DNA from 3 places in the Cedecea davisae genome. Region 3 is predicted to be linked to each of the others. Evidence: predicted binding sites of a transcription regulator. Region 3 holds the regulator's gene; each other region holds the start of a gene.
The links. Region 3 encodes PurR, which represses purine synthesis genes. Its sites were predicted from a motif close to CANGCAAACGTTTGCNTG; they were not measured.
Positions count from the first base shown of each region.

Region 1: a site for PurR is predicted at 1,410-1,427, ahead of purH (bifunctional phosphoribosylaminoimidazolecarboxamide formyltransferase/IMP cyclohydrolase). Genes of this name have one in related genera too.
Region 2: a site for PurR is predicted at 1,464-1,481, ahead of gcvT (glycine cleavage system aminomethyltransferase GcvT). Genes of this name have one in related genera too.

Region 1 covers NZ_CP172054.1:4,540,112-4,543,388, forward strand. Annotated here, with positions in the region: rRNA gene ACG1VR_RS21685 (16S ribosomal RNA) at 1-970, opposite strand, end outside; gene purH (bifunctional phosphoribosylaminoimidazolecarboxamide formyltransferase/IMP cyclohydrolase) at 1,590-3,179, shown strand; gene purD (phosphoribosylamine--glycine ligase) at 3,198-3,277, shown strand, end outside.
Region 2 covers NZ_CP172054.1:608,440-611,716, forward strand. Annotated here, with positions in the region: gene ubiI (FAD-dependent 2-octaprenylphenol hydroxylase) at 1-1,133, shown strand, start outside; gene gcvT (glycine cleavage system aminomethyltransferase GcvT) at 1,571-2,668, shown strand; gene gcvH (glycine cleavage system protein GcvH) at 2,698-3,087, shown strand; gene gcvP (aminomethyl-transferring glycine dehydrogenase) at 3,143-3,277, shown strand, end outside.
Region 3 covers NZ_CP172054.1:2,811,878-2,815,154, reverse strand. Annotated here, with positions in the region: gene punC (purine nucleoside transporter PunC) at 1-312, opposite strand, end outside; gene punR (DNA-binding transcriptional activator PunR) at 428-1,366, shown strand; gene purR (HTH-type transcriptional repressor PurR) at 1,363-2,388, opposite strand; gene ACG1VR_RS13435 (YnhF family membrane protein) at 2,680-2,769, shown strand; gene sodB (superoxide dismutase [Fe]) at 2,840-3,277, opposite strand, start outside.

The sequences.
Region 1 (3,277 bases), 1.7 Mb from region 3:
GTTGCATCGAATTAAACCACATGCTCCACCGCTTGTGCGGGCCCCCGTCAATTCATTTGAGTTTTAACCTTGCGGCCGTACTCCCCAGGCGGTCGACTTAACGCGTTAGCTCCGGAAGCCACGCCTCAAGGGCACAACCTCCAAGTCGACATCGTTTACGGCGTGGACTACCAGGGTATCTAATCCTGTTTGCTCCCCACGCTTTCGCACCTGAGCGTCAGTCTTTGTCCAGGGGGCCGCCTTCGCCACCGGTATTCCTCCAGATCTCTACGCATTTCACCGCTACACCTGGAATTCTACCCCCCTCTACAAGACTCAAGCTTGCCAGTTTCGAATGCAGTTCCCAGGTTGAGCCCGGGGATTTCACATCCGACTTAACAAACCGCCTGCGTGCGCTTTACGCCCAGTAATTCCGATTAACGCTTGCACCCTCCGTATTACCGCGGCTGCTGGCACGGAGTTAGCCGGTGCTTCTTCTGCGAGTAACGTCAATCACTAAGGTTATTAACCTTAATGCCTTCCTCCTCGCTGAAAGTGCTTTACAACCCGAAGGCCTTCTTCACACACGCGGCATGGCTGCATCAGGCTTGCGCCCATTGTGCAATATTCCCCACTGCTGCCTCCCGTAGGAGTCTGGACCGTGTCTCAGTTCCAGTGTGGCTGGTCATCCTCTCAGACCAGCTAGGGATCGTCGCCTAGGTGAGCCATTACCCCACCTACTAGCTAATCCCATCTGGGTTCATCCGATGGCAAGAGGCCCGAAGGTCCCCCTCTTTGGTCTTGCGACGTTATGCGGTATTAGCTACCGTTTCCAGTAGTTATCCCCCTCCATCAGGCAGATCCCCAGACATTACTCACCCGTCCGCCGCTCGTCAGCGGAGTAGCAAGCTACTCCCTGTTACCGCTCGACTTGCATGTGTTAGGCCTGCCGCCAGCGTTCAATCTGAGCCATGATCAAACTCTTCAATTTAAAAGTGTTTGATGCTCAAAGAATTAAAACTGTTTATAAAATCAGTAGTCACTCTTCAAGACTTGATATTTTTTTGCATCCGAAGATGCTTGAGATATCAATCCTGCGAGTGCCCACACAGATTGTCTGATAAATTGTTAAAGAGCAGTGAGTTACGCGCTTTCGCTTGCTAACTCGAGGTGGCGTATATTACGCTTTCCTCTTTCAGAGTCAACCCTTAATTTCAGGATTTTTAACTCTCATCGCCGCCGTTACTCTGTGATGTTGTTCACATGTTCCGTGTCGATGGAGGCGCATTATAGGGAGTTCTCCCGGCGCTGCAACACTAAAATGACAGAAAAATGACTGACTGCTGCATTCCACAGCAAAACCCCGCCTTATACCCTTTTGCACACAGACTTATCCACAATCCGGATTTGAACTGAAAATTCGCGAGCGCGACGCAAACGTTTTCGCTACAATGCACCGCGATAAAAAGGACACCCCCGTTGGGGGCGTTAGCTGAGTTTTCGTCTCTTCTTATACATAAATTCCCTTTCCTGCACCGCCAGAGCGAAGGTGAAGACTAAAATTCAGCTAACGCTCTTCTATATGCGAACCAAAGCCAAGGGATAAAACCATGCAACAACGTCGTCCTGTACGCCGCGCTCTGCTCAGTGTTTCTGATAAAGCCGGTATCGTCGAATTCGCTCAGGCACTCTCCCAGCGCGGAGTAGAGCTGCTGTCCACCGGCGGCACCGCTCGCCTGCTGGCCGAAGCAAACCTGCCGGTTACCGAAGTCTCTGACTACACCGGTTTCCCGGAGATGATGGACGGACGCGTCAAGACGCTACACCCAAAAGTTCATGGCGGTATTCTTGGCCGTCGCGGACAGGATGATGCAATCATGGCGGAACACGCCATCGCGCCTATCGACATGGTTGTTGTTAACCTTTATCCGTTTGCCCAGACCGTTGCTCGCGAAGGCTGCTCTCTGGAAGACGCGGTTGAGAATATCGATATCGGCGGCCCGACCATGGTGCGCTCCGCCGCCAAGAACCATAAAGATGTCGCGATCGTTGTGAAGAGCAGCGACTACCAGACGATCGTAGCCGAGCTGGATGCTAATGAAGGATCCCTGACGCTCGAAACCCGATTCGATCTGGCAATTAAAGCTTTCGAACATACCGCGGCTTACGACAGCATGATTGCCAACTACTTTGGCAGCCTGGTTCCTGCTTATCACGGTGAGAGCAAAGAACCTGCCGGTCGCTTCCCGCGCACGCTGAATCTCAACTTCATTAAGAAGCAGGATATGCGCTACGGTGAAAACAGCCACCAGCAGGCCGCCTTCTATATAGAAGAAGAAATTAAAGAAGCGTCCGTCGCGACCGCCACCCAGGTTCAGGGCAAAGCGCTCTCCTATAACAACATCGCCGATACCGATGCCGCGCTGGAATGCGTGAAAGAATTCGACGAGCCGGCCTGCGTTATCGTCAAACACGCTAACCCATGCGGCGTTGCCGTCAGCGGCTCTATCCTTAATGCGTACAACCAGGCTTATAAAACCGACCCAACCTCCGCATTCGGCGGCATCATCGCCTTCAACCGCGAACTGGATGCTGAAACTGCACAAGCCATCATTTCTCGCCAGTTCGTGGAAGTGATCATCGCGCCATCCGCCAGTGAAGAAGCATTGAAGATTACCGCGGCCAAACAGAATGTGCGTGTACTGGTTTGCGGCCAGTGGCAGCAGCGCACTTCAGGCCTCGACTTCAAACGCGTAAATGGCGGCCTGCTGGTACAAGATCGCGATCTGGGGATGGTTACCGCGGCCGATCTGCGTGTAGTGAGCAAACGCCAGCCGACGGAGCAAGAGCTGCGCGATGCGCTGTTCTGCTGGAAGGTAGCGAAGTTCGTGAAATCCAACGCCATTGTTTATGCCCGTGACAATATGACCATCGGAATAGGGGCGGGCCAGATGAGCCGCGTTTACTCTGCCAAAATTGCCGGGATTAAAGCAGCCGACGAAGGTCTGGAAGTGAAAGGCTCAGCCATGGCTTCCGACGCCTTCTTCCCGTTCCGCGACGGTATTGATGCCGCAGCGGCCGTTGGCATTAGCTGCGTTATCCAGCCGGGTGGCTCAATCCGTGATGATGAAGTGATCGCCGCCGCCGACGAGCACGGGATCGCGATGATCTTCACCGATATGCGCCATTTCCGCCATTAATCCCCGGAGCGTTTATAGATGAAAGTTTTAATTATTGGTAACGGCGGGCGCGAACATGCGCTGGCCTGGAAAGCCGCCCAGTCTCCTTTAGTTCGCAC
Region 2 (3,277 bases), 2.2 Mb from region 3:
AGGGCAGCGGCCTGCGCGTCGCGGTAATCGAAAGCCACCTTCCGCAGCCGCCTGCGCCCGATGCCGCTCCTGCGCTGCGGGTGTCGGCGATTAATGCGGCCAGTGAAAAACTTCTTGCTCATCTGGGTGCCTGGCCGAAGATCCTCGAGCGGGCCAGCTGCTATCACGGGATGGAAGTCTGGGACCGGGACAGCTTCGGGCAAATTGCCTTCGACGATAAAAGCTTTGGCTTCAGCCATCTTGGCCACATCATCGAGAATTCGGTTATTCACCATGCGCTTTGGCAGCGCGCCGAGCAGTGCTCGGACGTTACGCTGATGTCTCCGGCAGACATTCAGCAGGTCGCATGGGGCGAAAACGAAGCGTTCCTGACCCTGAAAGACGGCGCAATGCTTACCGCAAGGCTGGTCGTCGGCGCTGACGGTGCTAACTCCTGGCTGCGCAATAAGGCCGATATTCCGCTGACTTTCTGGGACTATCGCCACCATGCGCTGGTCGCCACTATTCGCACCCATGAGCCGCATCAGGCCGTGGCGCGGCAGGTGTTCCACGGCGACGGCATCCTGGCATTTTTGCCGTTGTCCGACCCGCACCTGTGCTCAATTGTCTGGTCGCTGTCGCCGCAGGAAGCCCAACGCATGCAGCAGGCAACGGATGACGAGTTTAATCAGGCGCTCTCCGTCGCCTTCAATATGCGCCTCGGCCTTTGCAGCGTCGAAAGCGAGCGTCAGGTCTTCCCGCTGACGGGCCGCTACGCTCGCAGCTTTGCCGGGCATCGCCTCGCGCTGGTTGGCGACGCGGCGCATACCATTCATCCGCTGGCCGGGCAGGGGGTAAACCTCGGCTTTATGGATGCAGCAGAGCTGATTGCCGAAATTCGCCGCCTGCACCGAGAAGGGAAAGACTTTGGGCAGCACCTGTATCTGCGCCGCTATGAGCGCAGCCGCAAGCATAGCGCGGCTGTAATGCTCGCCAGCATGCAGGGGTTCCGGGATCTGTTTGCCGGAAACAACCCGGCGAAAAAGCTGCTGCGTGATATTGGCCTCAAGCTCGCCGATACGCTGCCGGGTGTAAAACCGCAGCTGATCCGTCAAGCGATGGGGCTGCAAGATTTGCCTTCCTGGCTACGTTGAATCTCTAAGTGATAACCTCGTCACATTTCCCTTCCCGATGACCGGGGAGGGAGCATTTCCCCTCGTTTGAAATATTCTAATCTCAGGGCAAATCTCGGATTACATTTTCTAATCTTACGATTTTAGAGATGTAGTGATTTTGTTTCTGAAATGGTCGTAAATGTTAGCCAGTGCTAAATTCCGCCTCAAATACCTGCTGTTAATGTGGAGCTTATCGCATTTTTACAGTGAATAACTCTGCACACTTCCTCTTCCATTTTGGTCATAAGCTAATGCAATGACCGCTTTTCGCTTATGGTTTACGCCTCCGTTCGGTGGTAAGTTCAGGGCAAAGGTAACGTTTGCGTCGCTATCGGGGAACGGTGGCGGTGCCGGGTTTCGTCTGACGGTTGGCAAAGCCAAATCCGCTTTGCAACCAGATGGTTAAAGAGGAAAAGATGACTCAACAGACCCCCTTATTTGAACAGCATACGCTGTGCGGCGCGCGCATGGTTGATTTCCACGGTTGGATGATGCCGCTGCACTACGGCTCGCAAATTGATGAACACCACGCCGTGCGCACCGACGCCGGTATGTTCGACGTTTCCCACATGACCATTGTCGATCTTCGCGGCAGCCGCACCCGTGAATTCCTGCGTTATTTAGTCGCCAACGACGTAGCCAAGCTGACCCAGCCGGGCAAAGCACTCTACACCGCAATGCTTAACGCTTCCGGCGGCGTTATTGATGACCTGATTATCTACTTCCTGACCGAAGACTATTTCCGCCTGGTGGTGAACTCTGCAACCCGCGAAAAAGATCTCGCCTGGATTAACCAGCACGCGGAACCGTTTGGCGTGTCCGTTACCGTGCGCGACGACCTCTCGCTGATTGCCGTGCAGGGGCCAAATGCTAAGGCAAAAGCCGCTACGCTGTTGAGCGAAGAGCAGCGTAAAGCCGTGGAAGGCATGAAGCCGTTCTTTGGCGTGCAGTCCGGCGACTTGTTTATCGCCACCACCGGTTACACCGGCGAAGCGGGTTACGAAATCGCGCTGCCAAATGAAAAAGCAGCCGAGTTCTGGGCGCACCTGGTAGAAGCGGGTGTTAAGCCTTGCGGCCTGGGCGCGCGCGACACGCTGCGTCTTGAGGCGGGCATGAATCTTTACGGCCAGGAAATGGATGAAGGCGTTTCTCCGCTGGCCGCCAACATGGGCTGGACGATTGCCTGGCAGCCGGAAGATCGTGATTTTATCGGGCGCGAGGCGCTGGAAGCCCAGAAGGCAAACGGCACCGAGCAGCTGGTCGGTTTAATCATGACCGAAAAAGGCGTATTGCGTAACGAGCTGCCGGTACGCTTTACCGACGCTCAGGGCAACGCCCGTGAAGGTTTTATCACCAGCGGAACCTTCTCGCCGACGCTTGGCTACAGCATTGCGCTTGCCCGCGTCCCGGCAGGTATTGGCGAAACGGCGGTGGTTCAAATCCGTAACCGCGAAATGCCGGTCAAAGTCACTAAACCTATTTTTGTTCGCGCCGGTAAGCCGGTTGCGCTTTAAATTTTAAAATCAGGTATCAGGAGAGAACAATGAGCAATGTGCCGAACGAACTGAAATACAGCAAAGAGCACGAATGGCTGCGTAAAGAAGCCGACGGTAGCTACACCGTGGGCATCACCGAACATGCGCAGGGCCTGCTGGGTGACATGGTCTTCATCGACCTGCCTGAAGTGGGCGCTACCGTTTCCGCAGGAGACGACTGCGCGGTTGCCGAGTCTGTTAAAGCCGCCTCCGACATTTATGCTCCAATCAGTGGCGAAATCGTTGCGGTTAACGACGCACTGAGCGACAACCCGGAGCAGGTGAACAGCGAGCCTTACGGCGCGGGCTGGATTTTCAAAATCAAAGCCAGTGACGAAGCGCAGGTTGCCGCGCTGCTGGACGCTTCTGCTTACGAAGCGCTGTTAGAAGACGAGTAATTTTTAACCCCTCTTCCTTCGGGGAGAGGGGAAAACACTTCAGGAATCACCGCTCATGACCCAGTCTTTACGTCAGCTAGAGAATCACGAAGCGTTTATCGACCGCCACATTGGCCCGAACGCACAGCAGCAGCAAGAGATGCTGGACACCGTAGGCGCGCAGACGCTCAACGAGCTCATCGCCAGCATC
Region 3 (3,277 bases):
CTGAATAAAACGCAGGACCAGCAGCGTGGCGGCGTCTTCGACCCACAGCATGCCGATACAGCCGACGGCAAACAGCCCCAGGCCAATCAGCAGAATAGGTTTACGCCCGAAGCGGTCTGACAGCGGGCCCCACATTAACTGCGCGAAGGCAAACCCGGCGAGGAACAGGCTCAGGCTGGCGCTGACCGCCGAGGCGTTAGTCCCCAGATCTTGCTGAATGGCGGCGAAGGCGGGCAGATACATGTCGGTGGCGAGGAAGCCAAGCACACTCAGCCCGGCAAGCCAGATAAGAAATCCCTTTGATGGTTGCATAGTTTTCTCTTGATTTTGATAGCAGGTTAACGGGGCAGGAGTCTACGGAGTGCAAAAGCGCTTGTGAAACGCTAATATTTGCGAGTTGCATTCAAAATTTTTGCAGGCAAAAAACATGTGGTCTGAATATTCTCTGGAGGTCGTTGACGCGGTGGCGCGCAACGGCAGTTTTAGCGGGGCGGCCCAGGAGCTGCATCGCGTGCCTTCTGCCATAAGCTATACGGTACGTCAGCTCGAAGAATGGCTGGCCGTGCCGCTGTTTGAACGTCGCCATCGCGATGTTGAGTTAACCGCCGCCGGAGCCTTTTTTCTTAAAGAAGGGCGTTCTGTTATCAAAAAAATGATGGCAACCCGCCAGCAGTGCCAGCAGATAGCCAACGGCTGGCGCGGGCATCTCTCCATCGCGGTGGACAATATCGTGAAGCCGGAGCGGACCCGCCAGCTGGTGCTGGATTTTTATCGTCACTTCCCGGATATCGAACTGCGGGTGTTTCAGGAAGTGTTCAACGGCGTGTGGGACGCGCTGGCGGACGAGCGGGTTGAGGCGGCTATAGGCGCAACTCAGGCCATTCCTGTAGGGGGGCGCTATGCGTTCCGGGATATGGGGGCGTTAAGCTGGCGTTGCGTGGTTTCCTCCGGGCATCCGCTTGCGCAACACGAAGGTGTTATTCCTGATGATGAGCTAAGGGCATGGCCGTCGCTGGTGCTGGAAGATACTTCACGTTCTCTGCCCAAGCGCATTACCTGGTTGCTGGATAACCAGCGCAGAGTCGTGGTGCCGGACTGGGCTTCGGGGGCGGACTGCCTGAGTGCGGGCCTGTGCATTGGCATGGTGCCCGCCCACATTGCTAAGCCATGGCTGGACGGCGGCGAGTGGCGGGAGCTGACGCTGGAAAATCCGTTCCCGGATGCGGCCTGTTGCCTGACCTGGCGGCAGGACGATGCCTCGCCGGCTTTAAGCTGGCTGCTGGACTACCTCGGGGACAGCGAGACGATGAATCAGGAATGGCTGCAGGAGCCGGGGCGGCAAAACCCGGCTCCGCTGAGCGTTTAGCGGCGGTAGTCGCGGAACGGACCGTCGGCAACCGAGCGGCGCTCGATCAGGCGCGGATGCACCTCAATAGTCTGCGACTCTTCGCGTTTGTTAACAATACGGTCGAGCAGCATATTAAAGGCGGTTTCACCCAGGCGCTCTTTCGGCTGGTGAATAGTGGTTAACGCCGGAGAGAAGTAGCGGGCGTTGCGCACGTTATCGTAGCCGATGATGGAGATATCCTGCGGCACGCGCAGTCCCATCTCATCCGCTGCGCAAATGGCGCCCATTGCCATAATATCGCCACCGCAGAATACCGCGGTAGGGCGATGAGGCTGGTTAAGCAACTGCTGCATGGCGCGGTAGCCGGACTCCGGCTCAAAGTCGCCCTGAACCACCCAGTTCTCCGGCACCTTGATATTGGCCTCTTCAAGCGCCTTGAGGAACCCGGCATGGCGACCGCCGCCGGTGTTGCGTTCCAGCTGGCCGGGAATAGCGCCGATGTCGCGATGGCCGCGCTCAATCAGATAGCGGCCAGCGAGATAGCCGCCGTGGAAGGCGTTATCGATGACCGAGTCGGTAAAGTCGGCGCGGGCTTCGCCCCAGTCCATGACCACCATCGGAATATGGCGGTACTCTTCCAAAGTGGAGAGCAGCGTTTCCGGGTACTCGGAGCACATCACCAGCAGCCCATCAACGCGTTTTTGCGCCATCATCGACAGGTAGGCGCGCTGCTTATCAAAGTTGTTGTGCGCATTACCGAGGATCAGGGTATAGCCTTTGGCGAAGCAGCTATTTTCAACCGACTCAATAATTTCGGCAAAATAGGGCGCTTCGCTGGAGGTTGCCAGCAGGCCAATAGATTTGGTGTGGTTGACCTTCAGGCTGCGGGCTACGGCGCTCGGAGAATAATGCAGCTCTTTGATGGCCGCCCAAACGGCGTTGCGCGTCTCTTCCGCAACAAAACGGGTCTTGTTGATGACATGTGACACAGTTGTAGTGGAAACGTTTGCGCGTTTCGCTACGTCCTTAATCGTTGCCATTAGATGTCACTCCAGACCATATCGTAAACTCCTGATAACTCATGTGTTAAACGTTTGCCTTCGCTAACTCCTGGGGCAACACGTTGGTTGCAGGCCTGTCGGGAATGCGACATACAGCGGGAGGAGGGCGTTGCCGGGCGATACGCGGTAAATTAGCGAAGGATTTTGGCTTATCCCGGAGCAAAGTGGAAGAGGGAAAACCGAGATCTGTGCAAATCCAGCAGGATTTTTATCGCCAATTGTGGGAAAATCACCCCACTTACACTTTGTAGGGAAATAAAGGAGCTTACGATGAGTACCGATCTGAAGTTTTCCGTGGTGACCACGGTTGTCGTACTGAGCTTGATTGTTGCCGGTGCGCTAACCGCCGTACTGCACTGATTTAATAAGGGCCGCTCAATGCGGCCCTTAACATTTCTGGCAAACAGAGAAACGTCTTGCTCTCTGGTTATCAGGCGGCGAGGTTTTTCGCCACGAAGCTCCAGTTTACCAGCGCCCAGAAATGCTCAAGGTACACCGGGCGAGCGTTACGGTAATCGATATAGTAGGCGTGTTCCCAGACATCCACGGTCAGCAGCGGCGTGGCGTCGGTCGTCAGCGGCGTTCCGGCATTCGCGGTAGAAACAATAGCCAGGCCGCCATCGCTATTTTTCACAAGCCAGGTCCAGCCCGAACCAAAGTTTTTAATTGCCGCTTCACTAAACTGCTTTTTAAACGCCTCAAAGCTGCCAAACGCCTGGTTAATTTTAGCCAGAAGCTCACCCGTTGGCTCTCCGCCAGCGTTCGGTGCCAGGCAGTGCCAGTAGAAGGTATGGTTCCAGACCTGAGCCGCGTTATTGAAAATTCCACCTTCTGAACTTTTCACTATCTGTTCTAACGTTTTCCCTTC